One region of the Shewanella sp. SP2S2-4 genome, then DNA from elsewhere that is predicted to be linked to it. Evidence: predicted binding sites of a transcription regulator. Region 1 holds the regulator's gene; the other holds the start of a gene.
The links. The regulator sigma-54, encoded in region 1, starts transcription at its own class of promoters, with help from an activator protein. The targets are predictions, from matches to a motif close to GTTGGCACGNNNNTNGNNT.
Positions count from the first base shown of each region.

Region 2: the regulator sigma-54 is predicted to act here: its motif matches at 3,908-3,926, upstream of Q4Q54_RS02960 (DUF1328 domain-containing protein).

Region 1 is NZ_JAUOER010000011.1:28,180-43,131, reverse strand. Features, by position in the region: gene degS (outer membrane-stress sensor serine endopeptidase DegS) at 1-40, shown strand, start outside; gene murA (UDP-N-acetylglucosamine 1-carboxyvinyltransferase) at 144-1,403, opposite strand; gene Q4Q54_RS10695 (BolA family protein) at 1,413-1,670, opposite strand; gene Q4Q54_RS10690 (lipid asymmetry maintenance protein MlaB) at 1,690-1,974, opposite strand; gene Q4Q54_RS10685 (ABC transporter substrate-binding protein) at 1,971-2,633, opposite strand; gene mlaD (outer membrane lipid asymmetry maintenance protein MlaD) at 2,645-3,118, opposite strand; gene mlaE (lipid asymmetry maintenance ABC transporter permease subunit MlaE) at 3,175-3,960, opposite strand; gene mlaF (phospholipid ABC transporter ATP-binding protein MlaF) at 3,957-4,775, opposite strand; gene Q4Q54_RS10665 (KpsF/GutQ family sugar-phosphate isomerase) at 5,419-6,396, shown strand; gene kdsC (3-deoxy-manno-octulosonate-8-phosphatase KdsC) at 6,396-6,947, shown strand; gene lptC (LPS export ABC transporter periplasmic protein LptC) at 6,944-7,504, shown strand; gene lptA (lipopolysaccharide transport periplasmic protein LptA) at 7,491-8,045, shown strand; gene lptB (LPS export ABC transporter ATP-binding protein) at 8,042-8,773, shown strand; gene Q4Q54_RS10640 (RNA polymerase factor sigma-54) at 8,881-10,359, shown strand; gene hpf (ribosome hibernation promoting factor) at 10,388-10,675, shown strand; gene ptsN (PTS IIA-like nitrogen regulatory protein PtsN) at 10,678-11,121, shown strand; gene rapZ (RNase adapter RapZ) at 11,118-11,972, shown strand; gene Q4Q54_RS10620 (HPr family phosphocarrier protein) at 11,959-12,234, shown strand; gene mgtE (magnesium transporter) at 12,586-13,950, shown strand; gene Q4Q54_RS10610 (molybdate ABC transporter substrate-binding protein) at 14,030-14,866, opposite strand.
Region 2 is NZ_JAUOER010000002.1:250,486-265,437, reverse strand. Features, by position in the region: gene Q4Q54_RS02980 (L-dopachrome tautomerase-related protein) at 1-722, shown strand, start outside; gene Q4Q54_RS02975 (hypothetical protein) at 935-1,591, shown strand; gene Q4Q54_RS02970 (diacylglycerol kinase family protein) at 1,584-3,290, opposite strand; gene Q4Q54_RS02965 (hypothetical protein) at 3,435-3,629, opposite strand; gene Q4Q54_RS02960 (DUF1328 domain-containing protein) at 3,654-3,827, opposite strand; gene Q4Q54_RS02955 (helix-turn-helix transcriptional regulator) at 4,208-4,636, opposite strand; gene Q4Q54_RS02950 (DUF6572 domain-containing protein) at 4,809-4,970, opposite strand; partial or broken gene Q4Q54_RS02945 (hypothetical protein) at 5,054-5,113, opposite strand; gene pfaD (eicosapentaenoate synthase subunit PfaD) at 5,708-7,354, opposite strand; gene Q4Q54_RS02935 (beta-ketoacyl synthase N-terminal-like domain-containing protein) at 7,474-13,476, opposite strand; gene Q4Q54_RS02930 (PfaB family protein) at 13,473-14,952, opposite strand, start outside.

The sequences.
Region 1 (14,952 bases):
GCCCGTTATTATCGATGAAAAGGTTGTGGTCGATAACTAGAGCGGCACCCATCATTGCGTACGCAGAGAACAAAAAACCAGCTTTTAAGCTGGTTTTTTAATGGGTCGAGATTTTAATCTCTCAGGCCTAGCTCAATAGCTCATTACTGAGTACGCACAACCTGCGCGCCTAAACCTTGGAACTTATTCTCAATGTGCTCGTAACCACGGTCTAAGTGATAGATACGATCGACAATCGTCTTACCATCGGCCACTAAACCCGCAATCACTAGACTCGCTGACGCGCGTAAATCCGTCGCCATCACCTGCGCACCACTTAAGGATTCAATCCCTTGGATGATGCAGGTATTACCTTCAAGCTCCATGGTTGCACCCATACGAATAAGCTCTGGTACGTGCATAAAACGGTTTTCGAAGATGGTCTCGGTAATCGTTGCCGTGCCTTGCGCTAAGGCATTAAGCACACAGAACTGCGCCTGCATATCCGTTGGAAAACCAGGATAAGGTGCCGTCTTGATATTGACCGCCTTCGGACGTTTACCCTGCATATCAAGCTCAATCCAATCTTCACCTGTAGTGATCTTAGCACCCGCATCTTCAAGTTTTGCGATAACCGACTCTAATGACGCAGGATCGGCTTTTAAGCAACGGATGCGACCACGGGTTACCGCAGCGGCCACCAAAAATGAACCGGTTTCGATACGGTCTGGCATCACGCGGTAATGACAGCCCTGTAAACGCTCAACCCCTTGAATACGCAAGGTTGCACTGCCTACGCCGGTGATTTTTGCGCCCATGGCAATTAAGCAATTAGCGAGATCGATCACTTCAGGTTCACGGGCCGCATTTTCAATCACGGTTTCGCCATCGGCCAACGCTGCCGCCATCAGTAAGTTTTCGGTGGCGCCAACACTCACCATGTCCATGAAAATGTGTGCGCCCTTAAGACGTCCATCAACACGGGCTTTAATATAGCCTTCTTTCACTTCAATCTTGGCACCCATCATTTCGAGGCCATGTAAGTGTAAGTTAACTGGTCTTGCGCCAATGGCACAGCCGCCAGGCAATGACACATCTGCGGTACCATAACGCGCCAATAACGGCCCTAAGATCAAGATAGAAGCGCGCATGGTTTTCACTAGATCGTAGGGAGCGCAAAACTCATTTAGATTCGTGGTTGAAATGCGGATCTGTCCGTCGCCAAGCTCAGTCACTTCAGCACCAAGGCAGCGTAATAATTTACAGCTCGTACTCACATCGCGAAGATTCGGCACGTTAGAAACCACAAAATCGGTTTCGGCTAATACGCCTGCCATCAGAATAGGCAGAGCCGCATTTTTCGCACCCGAAATAATCACATCACCGGCAAGCGGGGGGCTTGCCTGAATTGTTAGTTTATCCACTTTTCCTCACTAGCTAGGCATGTTGAAAACTTTTTCGCGTTTCCATTGAGTCGGCGTGAAAGTTTTGATCGTTAATGCATGTAATTCACCGCTGGCAATGTGTGCCGTCAACGGTGCATAAATGGCTTGTTGCTGTTTGACTCGGCTCATACCATCGAAGCATTCGCCTACTGCGATCACTTTATAATGGCTACCATCTGAGCTAGCGTGAACTTCTTCAAGCCCTAACGCATCACGTAAAATCTGTTCGATTAAGCTGCATTCCATGAAATCTATTACCCTATTATCAATGCACTTCTTCGGTAAAGAAGGCATGTAAATCATATAAATCGATGAGTTTTTTAAGTTGTGGTGAGGCAGAACGTAATTCAAGTTGGCTGCCATGTTCACGCACTAACGCCAGCAAAAATGCCATGCCAGCGCTATCACTGTATTCGAGCCCAGACAAAGACAATATCTGGGTTGACTCGCTCAGCAGTTGTTGCCGCTGCGGCCAAAGTGTAATGACATCGGCTTGGGTTATGCGCCCTTTGAGATGGCAAACTGTGCCCTGTTGCACAAATTCAATCACGACTGTGACTTCCCTGATTTAGCCTTCATGACCACTTTTTCTTTGGTGCGATCTTCAAGCATCTTAATCACAGGATCGATACCCTGCTGGCGAATTAGATTCGAGATTTCAGATTGCTTAGAAGACAGTAGGCTCACACCTTCGGCGACTAAATCAAATGCCTTCCATGAGTCATCTTTCAAACGGCGAGCCTTAAACAACAGTTTAATTGGCGGACGACCGGCTTCGATGATCTGCACGTTCACATCCACCATTTTCTCTTTGCTGAAATCAACCCCAGGTGAAAATTCCACTTTTTGATTGGTGTATTCAGTAAAAGCTTGGGCATAAGTCGACACTAAATAACCTTCAAAGGCATCGACGAAACGATTACGCTGATCTTCAGTTGAATCCTTAAGATACTGGCCTAAGACTTTGTAAGAAGCGTATTTATAATCGACATAAGGCATCAGCTCTTCACGAACGATCACCTTTAAATGATCTGAGTCAGCATCGATTAACGCTTTATCTTTATGAAAACGATCGAAGGTTTTATTGGCAACGGCTTTGACCATGGCATACGGGTCCATAGTGTCGACCACCACATCGGCGGCGACAGCGCTCGTTGTCCCTAAAACCATCACTAAAGGCAGTAAAAAACGAGATAAGTTTTTAAACATAGCGGTAACCCCTATTTATCCTTCGAACCCATACTATATAAGAACTGACCAATCAGTTCCTCCAACACTAATGCCGAGCGTGTGTCATCAATCTTGTCACCATCTTTGAGCATACTGACATCATCGTCGACAAAACCCGGTGTTAACCCTAAGAATTGCTCGCCCAATAAACCCGAAGTTAAAATTGCTAAACTACTGGTTTCTGGGAATTTATCGTAACGTTTATCCATCACTAAGGTGACCACAGCCACTAACTTAACGGGATCTAAATCAATGCCACTGACGCGGCCAACCACAACACCGCCGACCTTAACGGGCGAACGTACCTTCAAGCCACCAATATTGGTGAAATTGGCTTTTATGGTATAAGTGCTATCGCTGCTTTTCACTTCAATATTGGCGACGTTAAAGACTAAGACCAAAAAAGCGGCCAATCCCGTTAAAAGAAACACACCCACTAATAATTCAATTTTTCGTGTCAACATGTTCAGCTACCACTCTGTTAATCCATCTTACCTGTGTCGAAATCCGCAGTGTTCCGTTAGCGGCCAAACATCAGGGCTGTCAGTAAAAAATCTAATGCCAATACAGCGAGGCTCGACTGAACCACAGTCTGAGTCGTTGCACGGCTGATGCCTTCCGGATTTGGGATCACTTGATAACCGCGATATAACGCAATCCAAGTCACCACTACGGCAAACACACCACTCTTGATCAAGCAGTTAACTATGTCCTGACGCCATTCGACCGACGCCTGCAGAATCGACCAAAACGCCCCGCTGTCGATTCCTTTCCATTCCACGCCGACTATGTGACCACCGTAAATACCCACAGCGGTAAACATTAACGCCAGCAATGGCATACTGATCACCCCCGCCCAAAAGCGCGGTGCAATAATCTGCCTTAATGGGTCGATAGCCATCATCTCTAAACTCGAGAGCTGCTCAGTACTCTTCATCAAACCAATTTCAGCGGTTAAGGCAGAACCCGCACGTCCCGCAAACAAAAGTGCGGTAACCACGGGCCCTAACTCACGCAGTAAACTGAGCGCCACCATAGGGCCTAAGCTTTCTTCGGTGCCAAAACCAACTAAGATGTTATAGCCTTGCAGTGCCAACACCATGCCGATAAAAAGCCCTGAGACTAAAATAATCACCATAGATTGCACGCCGACCACATAAATCTGGCGCACTAATAATGGAAAACCTTTGCGCACCCGTGGCCAGCGAAAAATCGCCCCCCACAACATGAGCCCTGCGCGGCCAAAACCGAGCACTAACTCAATCGCGCTGCGGCCTAAGTCGGCAATACTGTCTATTAACTTCACTTGCCAACTCCTTTTGCCATCAATTCTTGTTGGTAATCATTCGCCGGATAATGGAACGGCACAGGGCCATCGGGCGCGCCTTGAATAAACTGTTTAAGCTGTGGATTGTCGGCGTATTTCAATTCTTCTGGCGTACCGTGGGCAATGACTTTTTTGTCGGCCACCACATACACATAATCGGCAATGCCGAGGACTTCATCCACATCGTGGGACACTACGATGGAGGTCAAATTGAGCGCATCCGATAACTCACGAATAAGCTTCACTAACACGCCCATAGAGATTGGATCTTGGCCGGCAAAAGGCTCATCGTACATCACCATTTCAGGCTCAAGCGCTATGGCTCTGGCCAATGCTGCGCGGCGTTGCATACCACCGGATAACTCACTTGGCATCATCTGGGCGGCGCCACGCAAGCCTACGGCTTCAAGCTTCATCAGCACGATAGTGCGAATAATGTCTTCTGGCAGACCAGAATGTTCGCGCAGCGCAAACGCCACGTTATCGAACACATTAATGTCGGTAAATAGCGCGCCACTTTGAAACAGCATGCTCATCCGCTTACGCAGGCTAAATAATTCATTGCGACTCACGCCATGGATATCGTGACCGTCGAATAACACTTGCCCGTGGTCAGGCGTTAATTGGCCGCCGATCAACTTTAACAGGGTCGTTTTGCCTATGCCGCTCGGCCCCATGATCGCCGTCACCTTGCCCCTTGGAATGGACAGGCTAATATCTTCATATATCACACGCTGACCGCGGCTAAACCCCAAATTACGGATCTCAACCAACGGCGTTTGTTCTTGAGTCATGCTTGATTCCGACATTTGCAAAGAGGTGATCCTAGTCTTCCTAGACTGACCAATCGAAGAGCCGCAAATTGTACGTAATTGCGCTTTAACCTACAACCGAATCGACACTATCGCCCAGTGATACTTTCAATTTGCCTCATTTACAGCGAAAATGCGCCCTAAGTTTTCACTCTGCATAGGTAAAATGTTACTTAATGTTTTCAACCTAGTTGCATAATTGGCAATATTGGCTAATTCATTCGCACTTAGCTCGCTCTTCGTCCACTTTTAAGGTGTGATAAGTCGATACACGAGTGTGAAATCGAGGCATCCCGTGAGGAATACCCACAGCGATACGGGATAAATCCATTGAAATAAACGACAAAGACGATGATATTGCTCAAGGCCTTCAGTTGCTAAACTGGGTTATTGTGCATGCATAGCTGCCGCAGCTGAACTTGACGAGTCAGATCAATCACTCTAGCCTGCCGCAATTGTTTTGTTGTTTTAGGAAACTCACCACAACGAGACATAAGCTAAATCGTCTGAAAACAAACTAAAACTTGGCAGAAAGCCTATTACATATCATCTTTATCGCGTACCAAATTGTGCTATTCCAATCCCATCATGGGGCGACAAAGACAATGCAAAAAGAGAGATAGACATGGTAGACAAATCACAACTGCGCCAATGGGGCTGTAAAGTTATCGACATTGAAAAGTCAGCCCTAGACAATCTTTATCAATATGTTGATTCGGCTGAATTTGCAGAAGCTTGCGAGTTGATCCTCAACTGCACAGGCAAAGTGATTGTCATGGGCATGGGCAAGTCGGGCCATATCGGCAATAAGATTTCTGCCACCCTCGCCAGCACAGGAACGCCCGCATTTTTTGTGCATCCGGGTGAAGCCAGCCACGGTGATCTCGGTGTATTAGCCGATAACGATGTGATTTTAGCGATTTCAAATTCCGGTGAGTCGAGCGAAATCCTCACCTTAATGCCCGTCATCCAACGTATGGGCGTACCCGTTATTGCGGTAACAGGTAAACCCGAATCGAACATGGCGCGCTTATCTAAAGTGCATTTATGTATTGAAGTACCCGAAGAGGCTTGCCCACTTGGACTTGCCCCAACGTCGAGTACCACAGCGACCTTAGTGATGGGCGATGCGATTGCCATTGCGCTACTACAAGCAAAAGGCTTTACCCGTGATGACTTTGCTATGTCCCATCCTGGCGGTGCTTTAGGGCGTAAGTTATTGTTAAAAGTCTGCGATGTCATGCATAGCGGTGATGACTTACCGCTCGTTAACCACGATATTTGCATCACAGAAGCCCTGTACGAAATCTCTAAGAAAGGCTTAGGCATGACCGCGATTATCGATGATCAGCGCAAGCTGGTTGGTATCTTCACCGATGGTGATTTACGCCGCGTTATCGATGCCGAAGTAAATCTGCGTACAACGCCCATCGCCGATGTGATGACCCGTAACTGCGTGACCATCACAGACGGTGTGTTGGCCGCCCAAGCGCTGCAAGTGATGGACTCAAAAAACATCAACGGATTAATTGTTATCGATAAAGACCGCCATCCTATCGGCGCTCTTAACATGCTAGACATGGTTAAAGCAGGAGTCATTTAATGCCACAGCAAGGATTTTACGGCCCAATCAGTGATGATGTGTGGCAACGCGCGCAAAAGATTAAACTGTTGATTTGTGACGTCGATGGAGTGTTTTCCGACGGCCGTATCTACTTAAGCAATAGCGGCGAAGAGCTAAAAGCCTTCCACACCCGCGACGGCTATGGCGTGCGCTCGCTACTCACCAGCGGTTTTAATCTCGCCGTTATCACTGGACGTCAATCCAAAATCGTTGAAAACCGTATGACAGCCCTTGGAGTTACCCATATTTACCAAGGCGTAGATAATAAGTTCGAGCCCTATGAAGCATTGCTCGCACTCTATGGTGTTACCCCAGAAGAAGTGGCGTATATCGGTGATGATATTGTCGATTTACCCGTGATGAATGTCGTCGGTTTAGCAGTCAGCGTAGCCGATGGTCATCCCTATGTGCGTCAGCACGCCCACTTTGTCACTACGCTCAATGGTGGCCACGGTGCACTGCGTGAACTCACAGATCTGTTGCTACTCAGTCAAAATAAATTCACTTCGGCCCATGGAATGAGTATATGAGTCGTGTGACACTCGCGATTATTGCTTTTTTTGGAACTGCATTAGTGCTGTATTGGCAAGTGCAGAACAAACACAGCGGTGATACCGATAATAGAGTTAAAGATCAAAATACCCCAGATTTCATCATTGAAGATCTGCGCAGTGTTGAGTTCAATGAACAAGGGCTAGTCAATAGCCGTGTGACGGCGAAACACATGGAACATTATGATTCAACGAATCAAACTTACTTTACTCAACCTGTTTATCTTGTTTATCCAGACCAAGGTAAAGCACAATGGCAACTCAGTGCAGATCAGGGCAAGCTAAACAAGGAAACGGGCAAGGTTGTACTCGAAAACAATGTTATTATTGATGCCATTAGCGCAGAAGAACCGATCCAGACCTTGTCCACCAGTTATCTGGAACTCGATCTCAATACTATGATAATGACCTCTGACCGTACCATTTACGTCACAGGGAAAGATTTTAATATTCAAGGCCAAGGCCTTTATGCCGACCTCAACGCGCAAGAAGTGAAATTGACCAGTCAGGTAGTAGGAACATATGAAGCAAAATAACGTATTACTTGCCAGCCTAATGCTAATAATGAGCATGAGCGCCTTTGCTAAAGTCGACGACCTAAAGCAGGAAGTTAAAATCAAAGCAGTGAGCCAAACGGCAGATATCAAGAACAACCAGATCATCTTCTTTGGTCCGGTGGAAGTTACCCAAGGCTCGATAAAAATCCAAGCAAATGAACTGCGTGCATTTTCTGCCGAAGGTGAAAATAGCAAAATTTTAGTGGCCACTGGTAACCCCGCAACTTACAGCCAAGTGTTAGACGATGGCCGTCCAGCCTCGGCGAGCGCGAAAGAAATTCGTTACGATATGGCAAGCCGTACCCTGACACTGAAAGGCCAAGCTTCGTTAGATCAAGCGGGTAGCCAAGTGACGGGTAATTTGATCCGCTATAACATTATCCAGCAAAAATTGATTGCTGAGAGCACAGGTAGTGGTGACGATCGCGTGATCACTATTATTCAGCCTGAAAGCTATCAAGATGATGCCAAACCAGACGCGCCAGCGGATAAACCTGTGAAAAAGCAGGACTCTAAATGACCCAAATCACCCTAAGAGCACAAAATCTGGCAAAGAGTTATAAGAGTCGCCAAGTGGTTAAAGACGTCAGTCTAACGGTAAAGACAGGTCAAGTTGTTGGACTGCTCGGCCCGAACGGCGCGGGTAAAACCACCACCTTTTACATGGTCGTCGGTCTGGTTAAAAGCGATAAAGGCCACATCTTTATCGACGATGATGATTTAACCGCAGATCCTATGCACCTGCGCGCCCGCAAAGGCATAGGTTACTTGCCGCAGGAAGCCAGTATCTTCCGTAAGCTGACCGTCCATGACAACATCATGGCCGTACTGCAAACGCGCAAAGAATTAAAAAAAGAGCAAAGGGAAGAACAACTCGAGCATCTGCTCGAAGAATTCCACATCACCCACATCCGTGACAGCCAAGGCATGTCATTGTCGGGTGGCGAACGTCGCCGTGTCGAAATTGCACGGGCGTTAGCAGCAAATCCTAAGTTCATTTTGCTCGATGAACCCTTTGCTGGTGTCGATCCGATTTCGGTTATCGACATCAAAAAGATTATCGAACAGCTCAAAAGTCGTGGCCTTGGCGTGTTGATCACCGACCATAATGTTCGCGAGACATTAGATGTGTGTGAACATGCCTATATTGTGAGTCACGGAAACCTGATTGCCGAAGGAACACCTGCAGAGATCTTAGACAATCAGCAAGTTAGGGCTGTGTACTTAGGTGAACAATTCAGGCTATAGTTAATCAAGCGGAGCCAATGGAGGCAATTTGTGCCAGCATTGGGCTCCACTCAAGATGATAACAAGCGACCTCATCCAACAATAATAACGTAGGGATCAGCGGTAACATGAAAGCGTCACTCCAGCTCAAACTGGGTCAACAGTTAACCATGACGCCACAATTACAACAGGCCATTCGTCTGTTGCAACTGTCGTCATTAGAACTGCAGCAAGAGATCCAGCAAGCCTTAGATTCTAATCCCCTTCTCGAGCTGGAAGAGGATCAATTCGACGCCACTAAAGACCCTGTAAACCAAACGCTTTCCGATACGGATTTCAGTGAATCGAGCACTCTGCCGCCAGAGAAAGACAGCTCCACCATAGATACGGCAGAGTCGCTCACGAAAGAGTCCATGCCCGACGAACTGCCCATGGACACCACTTGGGATGAAGTGTTTACCGCCTCCCCCAATTCTGGCCCCGGCGGCAGTCGTGAAGACGATATGCCCTTCCAAGGTGAGACCAGTGAAGGCTTGTATGAACACTTAGAATGGCAAAAAAACCTCACGCCGTTTTCTGAAACCGATTTAGCCATTGCCACCGCCATTATTGATGCCATCGACGATCAAGGCTATCTCACCCAAAGTACTGACGAAATCCTCGAAGCCATGGGCAATTCGGAGGTCGAGCTCGACGAAGTCGAAGCCGTACTCAAGCGCATTCAACATTTTGATCCCATTGGTGTTGCCGCCCGCGATTTAAGCGAGTGCCTGTTGATCCAACTGTCGCATTTCGCCGCTGACACGCCCAACCTAGAAAACGCCCGCATGTTGATCAAAGATCATTTAGATCTGATCGCCGCCCGCGACTTTAGGCTGTTGATGCGTAAGACTAAATTAAAAGAGGATGAGTTAAGGGACGGCATCGCGCTTATCCAAACCCTCAATCCCCGCCCAGGTTTATTGATTACGCCCAACGATGACGAATACGTCATCCCGGATGTGTCAGTGTCGAAGAAAAATGGTCGCTGGGTGGTTGAGCTTAATCCTGACTGCATGCCAAAAATCAATGTAAACCAACATTATGCCTCGATGGCGCGCAGCACTAAAAGCCAAGCCGATAGCCAATTTATTCGTGGCCATCTACAAGAGGCTAAATGGTTTATCAAGAGTTTAGAGAGCCGTAATGATACCCTGTTGAAGGTGGCGAACTGTATCGTCCAATATCAGCAAGGTTTCTTTGAATACGGTGAAGAAGCCATGAAACCTATGGTGCTGAACGATATTGCCGAAGCGGTAGAAATGCATGAGTCGACCATCTCACGGGTGACTACCCAGAAATACATGCATACCCCTAAGGGACTTTTTGAACTAAAATACTTCTTCTCTAGCCACGTCGGTACTGACGATGGTGGGGAGTGCTCATCCACAGCAATCAGAGCCTTCATTAAGAAACTGGTTGCAGCGGAAAACCAGAAAAAACCATTGAGCGACAGTAAGATGGCGCAACTTCTGGCAGAACAAGGGATCAACGTAGCCCGCAGAACCATTGCGAAGTACCGAGAGGCTATGCTCATTCCGCCTTCTAATCAGCGTAAAAGTTTATAACCTACAGTGGATATCGGAGGACGTTTCTATGCAAATAAACCTGAGTGGACACCATGTCGAAATTACCGAATCGTTACGCGCATATGTAGAAGAAAAGTTTTCAAAACTTGAACGCCATTTCGAACAGATCAATAATGTGCACGTTGTGCTCAATGTCGAAAAAATGCAACAGATTGCCGAAGCGAGAATAAATCTTATCGGTGGTGAAGTTTTTGCTACTTCAGAGCATGCTGACATGTATGCCGCTATAGACGCCCTGATTGACAAGCTTGATCGTCAGGTTATTAAACACAAAGAGAAGTTAACAAAACACTAATAATGGAACTTTGTACCATACTGCGGCCGGAGTGCACTACCTGCGCCACTCCGGGCAGCAAGAAAAAGGTACTGGAACTCATCAGCGACTTAGTCGCTGCCCAGTACCCGACCCTCTCATCTCAAGAGATATTCGAAAGCCTAGTGGCGCGCGAAAAGATGGGGAGCACAGGTATAGGTAACGGCATCGCCATTCCACATGGTCGACTAGCCGATATAGATCAGCCCATTGCCATACTCATTAAGTGTGAAGAGCCGATAGCATTCGATGCTATCGATAAGCAACCTGTTGATATTTTATTTGCACTACTGGTGCCTGCAGACCAATGTCAGCAGCACTTAAGTACCTTGTCTTGCATGGCCGAAAAGCTGAGCGACAAGCAAATATTAAAGCAATTACGCAAGACGCATGATGAAACGGAACTCTATCAGGTAATCACTGGATGAAACTGGTCATAGTGTCGGGCCGCTCAGGCTCAGGCAAATCTGTCGCCCTAAGGGTACTCGAAGATCTCGGCTATTATTGTGTCGATAACCTTCCCTTGCCCTTAATCGGCACTTTGCTTGAGCAACTCAAAGGCAGTAACGATCTCGTCGCCATCAGTGTCGACGTGCGTAACATGCCTGAGCAGGACAAGGTCTTAGTGAAGCAACTCGCGAGCCTGCCTCCTGATACTGAGTTAACCAGCTTCTTCCTCAATTCCAGCGATAAAATTCTGCTCAAGCGTTACAGCGAAACCCGCCGTTTGCACCCTTTGTCGAAGAGCCAAGTCTCTTTGCAAGAAGCGATAAAACTGGAAGGGAAGCTGCTCGAGCCTATGTCAAAACTGGTCGATCACTACATAGATACGTCGAACCTGAATATCTATGATTTAAGCGACCAAGTCAGACAAATTCTGCTCGGCAGCGTCGATAAAGAGTTAGTGATCAACTTCGAGTCCTTTGGCTTTAAGCACGGTATGCCAACCGAAGCCGACTTTATGTTCGATGTACGCTTCCTGCCTAACCCACACTGGGAACTGGCGCTGCGTCCATTGACAGGCTTAGATGAACCCGTGGCTGAGTTCTTAAATCGTCAACCACTCGTGAATAAGTTCATCTGGCAAATCGAGAATTTACTGGAAACTTGGCTGCCGCATCTCGAACGCAACAATCGCAGTTATTTAACTGTGGCGATTGGCTGCACCGGTGGACAACACAGATCGGTTTACGTCGCAGAGCAATTGGCTAAACGCTTTAGTAACGGTAAACATAAAGTTTATGCCCGCCATCGAGAGCTGAATAATGCCAAAGCTTGAACGTCAGATCACCATCTGTAACAAACTGGGATTGCATGCCCGTGCCGCCACTAAGTTGGTGGTACTGGCATCCGAGTTTGATGCGACCATCACCTTAATACAAGGCGATAAACAGGCATCCGCAGCCAGCGTACTCGGCTTATTGATGCTTGAGACTGGCATGGGTAAAACCATTAAACTTATCGCCGAAGGCCCAGATGCTGAACCCGCTTTGGATGCCATTTGTGCCTTAATCGACGCTAAGTTTGACGAAGCCTGTTAGTTTGATTTCATACTCAGCGTTCCACACAGGCACTCAGATTAGTACACCTCACATTTAGCACTGCTGATTTGTGCAGTTCACATCTCGTTTCAAAAGCTTGCCATTCAACAGGGCGACACATTTGTCGCTCGACGACACGAACCATAGGCGATTACACTAGCGAGCATTACCGCTGACTCACCTTAGTCTTAGCCGCCTTAATCTATGCGTAAAACGCATGATCTATGCCAGAGCTCTCTATCTGTGACTGAAGCATAACTATCGTGAAGTCACCGCTAAGTCTAGCCCTGCGCCAAGCAGCGCACTCTCGAACCAATTTGCCGCACAGTGGCGGACAACCATGGAGGACAAATGCCCGTTGATAATTCAGAAAACGCTCACACCGGACATAGTCTCGACCAGTTAAACCAAGCGCTTAGCAGTGGCATGTTTGTACACGTGCGTAACATGCTGCAAAAAATGGCCGCCTCAGATATCGCGCTGATCTTAGAATCCTCACCACCCAGCGCCAGACAAGTGCTGTGGCAGCTTATCGATCAAGAACAAATAGGCGACATACTCGACGAGTTAAGCGAGGAACTCAAAGATCCGCTGATCCGCAGCATGAGTCCTGAGCGAGTTGCGAAAGCGACGGCGAGTATGGACACCGACGATCTGGCCTATATTCTACGTAGTCTTCCCGATGCCGTTTACAAGCAAGTGCTGCAGTCGATGACAGAACAAAACCGCCAGCGGGTAGAACAGGCCTTATCCTATCCCGATGAGACCGCCGGCAGCTTGATGAACACAGATACCGTTACTCTAAGACCCGATGTGAATATCGATGTGGTGCTGCGCTATCTTCGCCAAAGGGGCAACCTGCCAGACACCACAGATACCTTATATGTCGTCGATAAACAGGACAAAGTGCTCGGCGGTGTCAGGCTGGCAGATCTACTGACTTGCGCGCCAAGCACCACAATTCGCAATATAATGGATCCCAATATTCAAAGTATTCCTGTGAGCATGTCCGACAGCGAAGTCGCGCAGAAATTCGAACGCAATGACTGGGTATCGGCACCTGTCGTCGACAGTGATGGTAAGCTGCTCGGACGTATCACAATCGATGACGTAGTCGATGTTATCCGCGAAGATGCTGAACATTCCATGATGGGTATGGCGGGGATGGACGGAGATGAAGATACCTTTGGTCCTGTGCTAAAAAGTACCCTACGTCGCTCACTCTGGCTCACTATAAACTTATTTGCCGCCCTGCTCGCATCGTCGGTCAGCAATATGTTTGAAGGCACTATTGAGCAATTTGCCACTATCGCCATCCTAATGACGATTGTCCCTAGCATGGGCGGTGTTGCCGGTAATCAGACCTTAGCGCTCGTGATCCGCGGTATTGCTTTAGGCCATATCGGCCAAAGCAACGCCCGCTGGCTTATCGGTAAAGAGCTATCGATTGGTTTTCTCAATGGTTTGATGTGGTCGATTTTAGTCTTTGTCGCCGTGTGGCTATGGAAGGATGATATGGCACTGGCGGGCTTAATTGGTAGCGCCATGCTGATCAACATGACAGTAGCAGGGCTTGCAGGTGCGAGTATTCCATTGATTTTAAAAAGACTTAAAATCGATCCTGCCCTCGCTGGCGGTATGGTGCTCACTACAGTCACTGACGTGGTTGGCCTGTTCGCCTTCCTCGGGTTAGCGACGCTCTACCTGATGAACTAACGCTTTAACCGTTTGAGCTAATAACAAAAACGGCACCTCAAAGGTGCCGTTTTTTATCCCGCTGGAAAACTAAAGAAGGCTATTTTGCCGGAGGTTGAAAACCATAACTGCTCAGAATCGCTTGGCCTTTTGTCGATAGAATAAACTCAGCTAACGGCTTAGCGGCAGTATTAGCGCCTTGTAAAACCAGTAAACCATAGTCGGCACCCACGGCAAGTTCCTGCGGTAAGTCGATGATTTGTAAACTCGGCACTTCTTTTTTAGCCAGCACAGCATTAGTGCAATAGGTTAAAAAGATATCCGCTTGCTTGTTTTCCATCACCCAGCCATAGGGGTTGCGATCTTTAGGCGGTTTAACGCTCTCAGGGCCGCCCGTCAGTTGTAATGCCTTGGTCTCTAACGCGGCTTTCGCATTGGGTTTTACCGCTTCGGCCTTAGCAAAAACGGCCCAGGCATAATCACCCGCGGGGTCGGCTTTCGGGGTTGAGGTACCGACTTTAATCTTAGGATCTAACAAGGTATCGAGTAACGTCGCACTCGTCACCTGAACTGTGTCTTGAGCAATGGCGCAGAGTTGATTAAGGGCAAACATTTGCACTGCTTCGCCCTGACCTGAATCCACTAATGCCTGTGGATGTTTCATATTCGCCGAGGCAAAGATATCGACTTTCTCGCCCTCTTGAATGCGTTTTAACAATAAACCTGAGGGCGCATATTGCGCTACAACACTCATTTGCGACTGTGCTTGATAAGCAGCAATAATATCACTCATCGCAGCCTTTAAACTGCCTGCGGCGCGCAGTTCTATCGGCGCGACTCCTGTGGTCAGTTCGGCTTTCATCGGCACTCCTTGTACAGCTGTCACCATGATGACAGGACTTAAACTCAAGGCTACTAACACATTTTTGCTTATCATAGTCATATTCTCCTTTAGGCACTAAAAGTCATTCTTGTGACTTATCCCCATACAGAACGTGAAATCGATAAAGGGATCAAGCTGAA
Region 2 (14,952 bases), on a different contig from region 1:
CGAGGATTTGGGGATTCAACATTAAGGATGGCAGTCTATATAAACAAATTGTCCTACCACAAGCACTCGCGCCCAAAGGCAGCTTTATGCAGGATCTGGTTGTCGATTCACAAAAAGGCTGGATTTATTTAGCCGATATCGCCAACCCAGGCCTCTTAGCAGTGCGTATCGACGATGGTCATACCGTACGTTTTTCAGGTCATAGCTCGCTGCAGGCCGAAGCGGATGCAGTAATGAACATAGATAACAAAACAACATTGTTTAATGGCAAGGTTGCTAGTGTCGCGGTCAATCCCATCAGTTTATCTGCCGATGGAAGTACACTCTATTATGGTGCAATGAATGGCACTCACTGGTATCAGTTATCGACTGCGGCTTTACAAACAGGCAATAATGATAAAATTATCGCGACTGTAAAATTAGTCGGAGCTAAGCCAGTGTCAGATGGCGCTGCAACATCCAAACAAGGTAATCATTACTTCACCAATTTGAACCACAATGCCATATCTATGCTAGATAACAAAGGTACGCTATCAACAGTGGTCAGTTCTCCATTGCTGGATTTTCCCGATAGTGTGCAATTTGGTGAAACGGGCTGGTTATATATTTCAGTGAATCAATTGCATAAAGCAAAAGCCTTTAATGGCGAAGCTGAAACAGCCAAACCACCTTTTCGCATCATGCGACTCTGGACCGGTGAGGATACCGCTGCGGGTCAATAACACCTTAGCTGCAACTGCAAAGTTGCAGCTTTTCGTTGCAATATGAGCGATATCGCAACGGTTATTTACATGGATGTCAGTCGTTGGTTTAACTCGAAAGGATCTAAAAATAAGTTAGGTGTTGATTGTGTAAACTATCAATGCCTCATATTGTTACTAGCACAGGTCAATTTGGGATGGTGAGATAATTTTTGGAACAAGGAACAAGTTCAGTGACACTTAATCAACCTCCTAAGAGTGCGCTTTATCTCAAGGCGTTGAGTACCCAGTACCGACCTATACTGTGGTTTTTTGCCATTGCCTTGTTAGTGCTTGGATTGCTTTGTGCGAGGGCGGCCTGGTTACAACCCGAGCCCGTGTTACGGCTTGTGCTTGGTTGGGTGGCATTTTTTCTGTTGTTCCCTGTACTGCCGCTAGCGTTAGTTCGGCAACAATCTTGGTTAGATACCGAGCGACAGCAATTGTGGCTCGGTAAAGGTGTCTTCAATGGGAAGTTGCCTGGATTGTGGCGTTGGCGCGCCTATGCCTTTTCAGATATTAATGCTGTGCAACTCTATCTGCTACAAACAACCCATTGGCACCAGCTCGACCGTAACCGCCAAGCGGAAGATACGGTAGATCACTATCTCGCTTATTTACAAGTGCAGCAGCCTAAAGGGAGTCAACTGAAATTGGCTAACAGCACTGACAAGCAGGAATTACAGCAAGTTTTGCAGCAATGCGCGCAAGCGATAGGCTGTAAGTTTCAGGATTTTAGCAATAGTCCTCAAAAATCCCACCCCAAAGTGAGTGAATTTAATTTTATGCGAGTGCTTATTGCGCTTGTTGTTTTTATCTTAATAAACATCGCGATAGTGTCATTTATATGATTTTTGGGTCGATAGCATTTTCAGTCGATTCTTGATAAGGCACAAATACCTTGAGAGATGCGGGTTGAACTTCAATGGTGAGATCCGCGGGCTCAAAAATTTCGCCATCAATCACATATTTACACTTGGGCTCACTGCTAATACGCACTTTTTTTGCGTGGGCGTGGTGAACCTTGGTTGTGCTAGATGGCACGTTCGGTGGCTTTGACTGTGTGTCTTTATTGCCTTCTTTTCCCCATCCTGCAATGGCTAATTCGGCTAGGCTAAGGAGCTTGTCTGTCGGCTCTCTGCCGGCATCTAGCCAGGTAATATCGAGTAGGCCATCTGTCATATTAGGCTCGCCATCGCCCTGCGCTAATACGCTGGTAAACGGCGCGGGATTGGCAACAATAAGGCTATGGGTGGTCAATGTTGTGGGCTCGGCATCATCTAAGCTGAGCTGTATGGTTAAAGTGATATCGGCATTCACGGCGCGCCATAAGCCATCGAGGTAGGCAAACTGGCCGAGGGCATTTTTACGTTCACGGCTCGCAGATTCAATCATCTGCTGCTCAAAACCAATCCCCACAAGTAACAAGACTAATTGTTGATTACAACGAGCCGTATCTATGGCTTGATGATGTCCTTGGATAATATTGTCCAGCGCTTGAGAGACAGGAATAAGCTTACTGCCTAAACCAAATAGCGCGTGGCTGAGAGCGTTAGTGGTACCTAAAGGAATGATCCCTAAGGCGATGTCGGTGTTCACTATTTCCGATGCCACCTCTGTCACTGTGCCATCGCCACCACAGGCAATAATGATATCGGCGCCGCTACTACGGGCTTTTTTGGCGAAGGTATTTGCGCTGATATTTTCGCTGGTGAGCTTTAACGTTAGGTCAAAATAGGCTTTTAGTTCGTCTTGGATTTGCTCGCCATATTGTTGCCATTTGCCGCCGCCAGAGACAGGGTTAGCGATAATCCACGCCACTTTGTGGATGTTGATTTTGCCTTGCTTAAGCATGTGTTCAAGGGCGCGTAATTGCCATTTGTTTAAGCCCGCGGTTTTGCGAACTTGCTTTATTTGTTGCAGTACTTCGGCGAAGTTGCGCTGTTTATCTTTACAGACTAAATAGGCGGCGAGTACCAGTACTGAGCGGCCGCGCCCCATAGCACAGTGGATCAGCACCTGTTTATTGGCGCGCACTTGGCGATGCAACCAGTTAACGGCTTGATTGAGCTGGGCACTGGTCGGCACGCTATGGTCGAGGATGGGAATGTTCAAATACTCGATATGATCTTCAAACTGCGACCAATCTAAGCCATCAAACTCGGCGGTCACATCAAGAATGGCGGTAATCTTATTGGCTTTGATTTTCTGCAGATCCGCAGAAAATAATCGGCAGCCGAGATACAACTGCTCATCTATCTTTTGCATCGACGGCACAGAGTCGCGTTTTCTGGCCCAATGATTATACAGCCGACAGCCCAATAAAAACGGAATAAAGCCCCAGCGAATATACCAAGGGATAGTGCCATCTTGGCGCTTTCTAAAAATGCTGGCGAGATTAAACCAGTAGGCTGAACCGACTAAAAATAGCGACAGGCTTGTCCAAGCCCAAATAAAGGTGAGCAGGGGAGACGTACCCGTTACTGCAAAATAGGCGAGTAACACGGCACCCATAAAGTAGAAATATTTGATGTGGATTTTGCTTAGCATACGCGCCCTCCAATGCTGTATTTTTGATTTAACCGCTGCATGTTGAACGGCTGACTGAATCGGTGAATCGCGTTGTTAACATTAGATCAAAAGGGTGGCAGTAGATATGTCTATTGCCACCCTCAAGTTAGGTTAAAGGTCAGATTAGCACTTAGTATCTTTAGCCTTAACGCCTTCTTTCACTTCTTCACAGGCATCTTCAATGGCATTACCTGCATCAGTCATCACTTCATCAATTTTTTCGCCGGCATCTTCGGCTTTGTTATCGCTACAGGCGGTTAAACCTAAAGCGAGCAATAATGCCAGTGAGGCGCTTGTCATCAGAGTAAATGGTTTCATATACATCTCCTTTCTAAAAAATAATTAAAGTCGCGGTGACTTGCCCTTGAGGGCATTAATCAGCAGTGAAATCACGAGTAACACAATAAATAAGAAGAAAATAATTTTTGCGATACCTGCTGCGCCTGCTATTCCAGTAAATCCTAATAGTCCAGCAACAATGGCAACAACCAGAAATACTAATGTCCAACCTAACATATCAACCTCCTCGCTTAGTATTAATCCTTCTTATGACCGAGTGTGTCATTTGTAAGGTACGGCTAATGGTGAATTAGATATTGCGAACTTAATGCCAACTTTACATATTTTAATTAGTTTATTGATTTTTAAATGAAATTTCATTGGTTGATTTTAAGTTGGCGTGAATGTACTAAACGTAGTACAGGCAATTTTTACCTAAGCTTCGGTAAGAGTTTCAGTCAGAAAATAGAGGAGCACAGCATAAAAAAGCCGATACCATTTGAGTATCGGCTTAGATGAAGACGTCGATAGCAAGGCCGAGAAAGAGACAATACTTTGCGGTAAGCTGCCAGCACTTGCGCATTAACTATCATCGCCAGCAGCTTCACAGGGTCCTATTAAGCAGCATTTGTATGATATCTGTTAGACAGTACGGCAATGACGGCACAGCAAATACCATAGAACGCACCAAGACCTCCATAATATATTCCTGCTTCACCCGACGTAATATGCCCTGAGGCAAAAGATATAGATATTCCAATATATGCGCTTAAAAGACCCAGGGTGGCACCCGCTAACCCAAACTTACGACCACGATGAATGGATGCCAAAGTGCCAGCTGCGGTGGTATTAATATCTAGATTGCTTACGTTAATATCAAAAGCTGCCGCTAACGCTCTTTTTGATTCTAAAGAACTTGTGCCTTCGCTTTCTATTCTCTGAATAGTACGAATGCTCAGTCCTGAGATTGTGGCAAGTTGATCTTGTGACCAAGAACGTTCGTTTCGAAGCTTCTTAACTAAGTCTTTGTTTATCATCTGTTCCATTTTCTAGTTCCTAATAATGATTGCTAGAGGCTAATCATCATCCGAAACTCTTGATTTTAGTTATGACAACCTTACGTCAAAGTTACGACAGTGGCCCGCCAAGTTGTTTAACGCCGCCAACAGCGAGCAAATGTTAAGTTTGAAAGACGCAATGCTAGGCCTTGTTAAGTGTTCACCTCATAACCAAACCGAACCCCGCTTGATTAATGATATCTGTGCATTGTGATATGAACCACATTGCAGAAGCAGTAGGCTCATACTTGCATAGAATATTAATTTTAAATTCTTTACCCTTTGAATCTGGATTGGTTTCAAATATTTCACCAGACTCCAAGAAAGCCAAGTCGGTATTAATCTTTTCCTGTGTAGAAATAGATGCCCGTCATCCCATTCCAAATGATCTGAGAGGGTTAGCACCACGACACCTTCTTGATCTATTCCAATGGAGTCAACTGAACCTTGACCTTCTATGCTCATAGATATTTTACACTTATATAATGCGCATAATCTTACCTTCAATTACTTGGCGAGGTGACTCGCAAATTAATGATTTATAAGGAGCTTTGCACGATAGTAAATATCATTCTGGGTAGAAAGTATGCATCTGTATTACTACGTATTTTGTTTGGCGAATTGTTTATAAGATATTGAATATTAAGACTTGATTGAAAGTATTATTTGAAATAATGCACAAAACGATACTTTTGAATGACAAAAAACTTTATTCACAAATCATGTGGTATGTAGATTTTTGGGGAAGGGATATGTCCTATCAAAGTTTGCCTCGCAGCCCATTCTTAAATTAGGCAGCATGTATTCGATTGGTTGCAGGCGTGCATTGTCGCGGCAGTGGCCATCGGAAAAGGGACTTTTCCGTTGAGCCCCCAAGGATGGGTTTACGGCGTACCACTGGAGCGCCAGTGCTTAGCAGCATTGGCACAAACAGAGCCAATAACTCAAGGGATTAGATTGGTAATAAGGTCGGCGGCTTCGATTTAACGAGGTAGTGAAGAAGACTGCATCAAGTAGGGAGTTGAGTCCCTACTTGATGTCTCGATAGTCCGTTAGGGGTTAAAAACGATTTAGCGGTTTCCAGCGTTGCAGGCTAACTGGAATGCTAACCCCTTGGGATAACAGCAAGTTAATGCGGGATTGATACGCCGCGCCCACCATTAAATGTTTGGCTAAATCGACCGCATTACGGGCTTTATAGTCATCTAAATAACTGCCTTTTGCCCACGCATTAAATGCCCCGAGCGCAGGGCCTGCCCAAATTTGGTAATCCATTTCGCGGCCGATTTCACCTGTGTTTGACCAGCGGCTCGACAGACCCAAATACCAGCGGAAAATCAGCGCCATCTTACGTTTGGGGTTATCCAGTGCACGCTCGATTTGCTTAGGGTCACGTTCGTTAAAGTGGGCGACTGTGCCCGCCCAAATGTCATCGAGTGATGCGCGAAACACTTGCTCTTCGAGCTTTTTACGCTCGTCCGCGGGGATGGCATCAATTGAATCGTAACGGGTATAAATTTCATAAAGCTTATTGGCGCGCATTGGAAACAGAGTACCGCGCTTAACTACTTGTAATTTCACGCCCATTTCGAACATATCGGCGGCAGGCGCCATAGTTACATCGGCCATTTCTGTGGTGGCGAGTAACTTACGGGTGTGTTCGCTCGCGCCCGCTTCGACGCAAGCTTGGTTGATAGAACCTGTGACGATGAATGCCGCGCCCATGTTGAAGGTGGCTAATGCTGCATCGGGTGTGCCGACACCGCCGCCTGCGCCCACACGGATGGGCGTTTTATATTGATACTTAGCTTGGATTTCATCTTTGAGCGCCAAAATCGTCGGCAATAGCGTGACCAATGGACGATTGTCGGTATGGCCGCCAGAATCGGCTTCGGCTGTGATGTCGTCTGCCATTGGCACAAGTTGCGCCATCGCCATTTGGTCTTGGCTGATAAGACCATCACTCACTAATTGCTGGAGGATTTTGGCAGGCGCTGGCTCCATAAACTTAGTCGCGACTTCGGTGCGGCTGATTTTTGCTATGACTTTATTGCCAATGACTATCTCGCCATGTTCGTCGCGGCTCAACCCCGCTGCACGGTAATAGACGATTTGCGGTGTTAAACCTAAAAATGCTGAGGCTTCGACCGTGCGCACTTTATGTTTTAAAAACAGCTCAACGCTGCCGCGCTCTAATGCGGGCTCGCTTGGGCTGTGAATTAAGTTAAAGGCGTAGGGGCCATTGGGCAGCGCTGCTTGAATGCGGGTAATGGCTGCTTCAACGCGCGATGGAATTAACCCCGCCGCGCCAAATGAGCACAAAATGCCCGCTTGGCCTAGGGCGATAACCAGTTCTTCCGAGGCAATACCGTTTGCCATAGCGCCGGCGTAGTAAGCGTATTTGACACCGTGGACGCGGCGAAAATTACTGTCGCCTAAACTTTGGGTGCCAAGGGCAGGGGCAAAGGCGCTGACAGGATGTGAGCCCAATGGCGCTTGGCTGTCACTGGTGGTCACTTCGGCCGTTTGCGCTATGCCTAAGCCTTTTTCGCTGTGATTCACTAAGTAGCAGGCTTGGCTTAAGTCTTTGAGTTTTTTGCCTAATGAGTCGATATCAAAGCTCAGCTCTGCATCGTTGACTTGCCACGGCCAAGGGCTGAGTTTTTCGTTATTACTATTGAATTGATCTAGAGTATGGCTAGTCATCTTGGGTCTCGTTTTTAATGCTGCTGCGTTGCTATTACTTGAGTAAAAAGTTCGGGTGTAAAAAGCCAACGCAGCGGCAGGATTATTTTTAAGTGATTCAATAAATAGAATTTACCGCATTAAGCTTCTTCAATACAGATGGCGATATCTTTGACTTCATAAATCCGCAGGCCATCTTTACTCAAGTTGGCATCGCCCATAATGATGCGTTTGCCATTATCGTCAGTCACGCTGGTAATGTGTACATCCAGCGACATCTGCTTGTTTAATGGGTTGATTTGGCCGCGATACTTCCATTTGATATCCGATAATATCTGGCCGAATTTTGGACTCTTAAAGCCAGCGCCAAGGTCTTGGTCAATCGCATAGGTTTGCATCAGCTCGATAATCGCTTCAACCCCTAATGAGCCTGGCATTACCGGATCTTGATGGAAGTGGAATTGGAAGAACCAATCACTCGGGTCAATGGTGCGCTCGGCGTACAAATAGCCAAGGCCCGCTTTACCGCCGGCTTTCACTATTTCAGCCTTGTCGATAAAGTTAAGTTGACCGCCCGCTAAACGGTAATGTGGCTGACCTTTTGGTGCGTTAAAGCTGCGATGTTGTTTATCTAACAGATTGATTTGGCTATCGGCGGCTATACCATTTTGCACATGCCAAGGCTGAGTGATCTTGCCGTTGTCTATGCCGAGTTGGTTTTTGAGCGCATCGCCCTTGAAGTAACCAAATACCGCTTTACCTTGGTAGAAAGGCTCGCCATCGCAGCTTAACTCGAAGCTGAAATTCTGGATGATGTTGCTGCCGGCAATCACAGTCGATAACAAACGTGAGTCGTTTACGATTGTTTTACCGCGTAAATCCACATGGCGCAGCAGCTTACCGCTACCGTCCAAGTTGCGGAAAAACAGTTCTTGGCCGGGGAAGCCCAAGGTGGTGCCCATATAGCCTGAGATAAAGCCGTTTGGCTGCAGTGATATTTCCATCAGCACAGAATAGGGCATCACGGCGTGATGGCTGTTTTTATCGTAATACCAAGCATTTGCAGGCACTTCGTATTCGGCGATACACGAAGAAGGCTTTTTCAGCTCGCCGCGTTTGCCTTCAATCGCAATGACGCGAGTCGTGAGCTGTAAATCACCGCAAGGCGTGCGCGGTGGAATAAGGCCGCGATAGATGCTGAAATCAGGGCCGAAGCAGTTTTCGATATCGCCAGTGGCAAATTCGAACATGTGATACGGCGTGAACGGCAGGGTATCGGGCACACGGTTGGCGTACTTTAAATCCGCTGGTGCAATCGGCGCAGGTACATGCTTTAGCGGCACTACGCCTTTGTTGGTTGGCGCAGTTAAATCTGGCAGCTGCGCCATCAACGGCGCGGCGAACGATGCGGGTGTTGTCGAAACCAGCGGCGCAGCCGAAGCAGCGTTTTTGGCAGCATTTTTAGTCGTATTATCAGCTATGCTGGCATCATTATCCGCGAGGTAGCGGGTGCATTCGGCTTCTTCTTTGATCATCACCCCAAGGTTTTGGAAATCCACCACCACTTTGCCGTTGAGCAAAATATCGATATTTGCCTTAGCATAGGGGCGCGGGCTCATACCGATTTCAGTGATTTCCATACGATAGGTGAGCAGGCCAGATTGCGGCAACACTTGACCGCGACAGCGCACTTTTTGTGATGCGTTTTCTAGCGGCTGGAAGCGCCCGTCTTTTACACCTAGGTGCATTCCAATATGCAGCATAAAGAATTGCAGTAATTGACCACAGCCTTCGGCCATTAACGACCCCGCCATCACTTGGTCGCCCTTGAAATGACATGGGAAATACCAATGATCAGCTTCGAGCTGCTTATGACCTTGAACTGAGCCTAAGCCCCACGCGCCGCCATACACCTCAAGATGGCTGACTTGTTCAATCATCAGGAATTTTTCGGATGCAAAACATAAAGAGGGCTGCAAACCATATTGGGCTCGATGCGCCGCGTGTGCGCCGCCAAAACAGCCACCGATATCGGCGCCGAGCAGTTTATGGATTTGGCTGTAATCAAATTGGTTTTGCGCGCAGTTCAGTAACGGATTAAAGCGCGGCTTATTCGGATTGTTCAAGGCGAGGTTGCGCGCCTTGATTTCGGCTTCGGTGTGAATAACGCCTTTACCGTCGGCCAGTTCCTTGTCGGTGAAGAAGCCGGCGCAGCCGCCATCCATTTTCAAAATCAGCTTGTCGCCCACAAAACATTCGTAAGAGAAGAAGAACAACAAGGTATCGCCATTGCGGGCAAAGTGATTGATGGAAATGTCGTAGCGCAGGGTGTCGCCACCGCGCGGTAAGTCGCCAAGGAAGGTCAGGGTGCAATCGAGCAGGCGATAAACGCGCTCGCCCTTGTTTTCAAAGTCGATACCTAAGTAGCTGATCAGCATCAAGTCACATTGACCCGATTCAACTGCCACGGCCCACGGAATTTGACCATCGACCAAATACGGCGCGTCCACAGGAATATCGTATTCTGTGGTCATAGTGCAAGGCTGATATTGGTTCATCTGGGCGTTTAATTTCGTTACCCGAGATACCAGTAAATAGTCTGTGGTTGGCAGACGTACACGGCGCGAATAGCTGTCTATAATGGCGTAATCTGGGCCAAAGACCTTAGCGATATCCCCTTCGGCGTACTCGACCAAATCCGCATAATCCCAAATACAAGGCTTGTTTATCGGCGTTGGCGGCGTGTACTCAGGCACTTTTGCATGGTTTGGATAAAGCGCTGCTGGGTTTGCCTCTGAGTTAACAACTGGAGCTAGCTCAGGTGTATGAGCAGATGCATACGCTGGCGCCTGAACAATGGCTTGCTGTTGCACTGACGTCGCTTGGCCAATCGATGCCAGTTCGCCCTTCAGTTGGGCTTTCATCAAGGCATCGGCCAGTTTCAGGCCTTGCTCACGGCTTTGTAAAAAGGCTAAATGGGCTTCACGGGCGAATTGCTGATTACGTATAAATGCAGCGTCTTTTAGCTCTGCTTGAGCGGCGTTGTTATTGGGCGTGCTTAGGGCATTCATTGGCATGCTGCTTAATGTCTCTTTTTGTAGAGCCGTGGTTGGGCTGCTTGTTGCAAAGCGATTAGTGTCTTTGCTCGCTATTTGGGCCAAATACTTGCGTTGGCTGCGCGCTGGCAATGCCGTCATGGCTTGGGCTTTTTGTTGTATTGCACCAAGGTCAGCGAGCGGCGTATCCAGGATATGCTGATAGATATCGCGGCCTCCGAGTGTCACTTGTTTTATTAAGTGTTTTTGCTCTGAAAGCGTTAAGTCTTGCGCGAGTCTTTGCTGCAAACGGTGCGCTTGCATGGCACTTTGGCTGAGCAATAACTGCGCGCACTTACCTTGGCTAAAGGTGGCTACGAGCGCGTGCTGCGCTTGAGTGTTCTGTTGCGTTTGGTTTTTCAGCTGAACTTGATTTTTCAGCTGAAGCAGAGCGCTCAAGATACTCGCCATTCCCGCGGCAGCAAAGTTGTGGCCTAGGGTGTTTGCGGCTTGGCTGCGCTCACTCACACTTGGCAGCAGGGTGTTGGGTGTCAGCGCAGGCTCGCTGAGTTGCTCAACCGCAATACTGGTTTCAATCAAGCTAATTTGGCTGCTATTCACTTTGGCTTGCGTTAACAAGTTATCGCAAATTCGCGCTGTGCTGCTGTTGCCTTGTGGGTCACAAAGATCGCCAAATACTTGGCCGCTAATGTGACCATAACTGTCGCCATAGCTGCTATTGGCATTGTCAGCGGCAGTGCTTGGCTGGGCTGCACTTGATTGCGCTGTTGTGAGCACTAACGCGCCGGCACCTTCACCGACTTTCCAGCCAGTGTCTGTTGCATTCAATGCCACTGGTGATACAGCGTTTTTAAGCACCACTTGCTCGAGACTGCCACTTAAATCGACGGCGGCGATCACTACAGCATCTAAGGACTCTTGGGACAACAGGTTTTCAGCCACATCGATACAGCGGGCGACTGACAATTCTGCCGCCGAAATGGTAAAGGCGGGGCCGTTAAAGTCCCACAGGGAGGCGATACGTGACGCCATGATGTTGCCAATAAAACTGGTATATTGGTTCAGTTTGGCGGCATCGAGCACGCTATCCATGGCGATTTTTTCAAGGGCGAGATACTCAGCTTGCGTGAGTGTTATCCCTTGTTTTTTAAGGCTGTCTGCCAGTTGAGTGTGCAGATTCACTCGGCCACGGAACTGGTGTAATTCCAGCTCTGTTTCCATCGCCACTAATACGGCCACCTTGCCACCTGGCTTTAGGTTGGCATCGCGGATCGCTTCATCGGCCACTTTGATCAGCAGTAGTTGCTGGGAGATCAGGCGATCATCCTCATTGGGCGGCACTTTAAAGCGCAGGAAGTCAAAATCGAACTGGTCGATATAGGCGCCCTGCGGTACAGCAGGCAAGCCAAAGTTAGCTAAGATGTCAGGATGTTTATCTAAGCCTTTCCAGCGTTTAGCGGGCAGTGGAATGAAGGCGTTTTGCTGAGAGCTAATCGCGTTATCCAGTGCATTAATCGACGATAAAGGCCCGAAGTGCGATGCTAAGCCAATGATAGTTAATGGCGTGTGCTGATAACTGACTTGAGCTGCACTCTGCGTATGCTGACTACTGATTTTTGTCGGTACATAGGATTCCAGCAACAAATGCGCGTTACAGCCGCCAAAACCGAACACGGAAACACCCGCATGGCGGCGGTCATTGCCAGCTTTATCGGGCCACGCATGCATTTCTGTCGGGAGATTTTTACCGCTAAACAAACCCTTAGGTGAGGATATCGGCGTCGATAAGTTAATACTGGGCGGCAAGTGGCCCGAGCGCATGGCAAAAATCATCTTCATGATCCCCGGCATGCCTGCGGCCGTGAGTAAATGGCCTAAGTTGGATTTTGCCGAGCCGATAAGTGGCACAGCTGAGCCCGCGAGTTTGTCCTCGAAGAAACGTTCCATCGAGGCGAGTTCGACCTTATCCCCAAGCGGCGTGCCCGTGGCATGGCATTCAATCACTTCGATATTGGCGGGCAGTGTGTTTGCCGCACTGTAGGCGCGCTCGAAGGCTTGCACTTGGCCCTTGCTGTTGGGGCTTAATACAAACTGGCCTTTACCGTCGTTCGACAAACCAATACCGCTGACGACGGCATAGATGTTATCGCCATCGCGCTCGGCATCCTCCAAGCGTTTTAACACCAGCACCCCAGCGCCTTCGCCGGCGAACAAGCCCTTGCTGTTGCTATCAAAGGGCGCCGAAATACCGTGGTCTGGATAGGCGTGGAAAATCGAGAATCCCATGTTGATAAAGAAGGGATCGGCGCCCGAGACTGCGCCCGCTAGCATCATATCTGCCTTGCCTGTGGTCAGGTAATCGCAGGCGAGTTTGAGTGCATAAACCGAGCTGGCGCAGGCGGCGTCCAGACTCAACTGAGTGCCACCTAAACCGAGTGCATCGCTGACCAGTTTTGAGGCTGTGTGGGCAACCGCGCCATTGGCGATGTTTAATGCTTGGCTATTGGCATTGAGATTGTTAACTGAGTTGCCAAAATCAGCCAGCTGAAACGTGCTTTGATTCAGTTTGTTTTGCAGCGCCTTTTCAACGGTTTGGTGATACAGAGGCAAAAATAATTCGTTGGAGCGGGCCGTGGGGAACGACAAGGTTCCCATTACAATACCTGTGCGCGCCAGTACTGCATCGCTTGGTGCAATCCCTGCGTCTTGCAGGGCTTTACGACTGCAATCGAGTGCCCATAAAAAGCTTTCATCTAAACCGTCAAAGGCGGACTCAGGCAGTTGATAGCCCTTGGCATCAAACTGGAAGTGTTGGATGTAGCCGCCCTTATCGCAGTAAAAGCGGTCAGATTGACCTTGCACACCTTGGTAATCGGCGGGATTGGCATTGAGCTTTTCGCGACTGATTTGGGTGCGAGAGTCTTTTTTATCCAGCAGATTTTGCCAGAAGGTTTGTGGATTATCGGCGTCAGGATACTGAGTCGCGAGGCCGACAATCGCAATTTTTGACGCACTTTTTGATGCGCGGTTTGACGCAATGGTAGGCACGGTAGTTTTATCAATAGTAGGGGAATGCTGAGAACTCACTGGGGTTCTCCTTTTGGTGATACTGCTGATGATAAAGGGGCTGCGTTAGCACTTAATGGCGTTATTAGCGGCGCGAGCGACAGCGGTGTTCTGTGACTTATCAGCTGAGCTAAACACTTGAGTAAGCTAGTAATCGCGTCGGCACCTTTGGCATTGCAGGCAATGGCGGCTGTAGTTGCGTTCTCGGTGCTTTGGCCTGCATGGGCATGGCCGATTTTATCTATGAGCGTGCTGGTTTGCCTATCGGCGCCCACTTCGACAAATAGCCTTGCACCTTGCTCGGTGGCATTTTGAATGAGGGCACTAAAGTCGAGTGGCGAACAAAAGGTATCGGCAATCGCGCGGCCGATGCTGTCGCTATCCACTGCCACTGGCGCAGTTTGCGCTGCGCTGATAAAGCGAATTGGGGAATCTTGCGCCTCAGGTTTCAGCGCTTGCGTATAGAAATCTTGTACTTGCCCGTGGACTAACATGGCGGGCGCGGTATGCATGGCTGTGACGCGATTGGCGGCAATGCCGCGTTTGCCTAACGTGGCAAGCAGGACTTTGCAGCTTGTTTCGCAGCCAGCAATGACGCAGGTATCACCTTGAATGATGGCTAAGTAAGCGCGAGGGAACTCTGGTAATAATGCCTTGATTTCATGGCTACCTGAGCGCACCACAAAGCTGTTCCACACTATGGCTTCATCATCCGCAAGCTGCCATGCTCGGCGCACTGCGGTTAGCTCACCAGAAATCGCATGGTTGAAAATATCGCTATTTTCGGTGGCGTTGATCATAGCATGGGGCGTTTGCCACACATTAAGGCTTGCCCACATGGCGGCTTCACCCATTGAGTAGCCCAGCGCCATTTTTGGCTGAATATTAAAAACTTGGGTGAGCAATTTAGTGAATAGGTAACTGGCGCCCACGCCGCTAATCGCTTGCTGACTTAAGCTCATGCCAGCTGCAGTTTTAACATCTGCCGCATAAATTTGCGGAGATTGCAGCATGGCGCTTAAATCGCCTTCACGTTCTAGCTGGTGATACAGCGCGGGGAAATATTCATGCAAGTTATTGAACATATTGGCGTAAACCGTGCCAACGCCGGGATAAACAAAGGTCAGTCCTGCATCCCCTAGCGGCTTAGCGGTAAAGCAGCTGCCTGCTGGGGTCTTAAAGGCTTGACCCTGATGACGCACTGCATCATTTTCAAGCGCCGCAAGCATGGCGTTGGCTTCAAGTTTGAGGTCGTCACTTGATGCAGCCATCAAGACTAATGCCAGTGGCGCGTTGGCATCATAGTGTTCAAACCAAGCTTTGAGTTGCTCAGCGCGAAAGTCAGCGCGAAAGCCGGCGCCATTTTCCAGTGTGCCCGCACTATTTTCTAGAGTGTTAGCTAGTTGCAATACTTGCGCTATGAGTGAATCAATACTGTCACCACTTATCGGCACAAACAGCCGGTTTTTATCAACAAGGGCTTTGGGCACGATAACT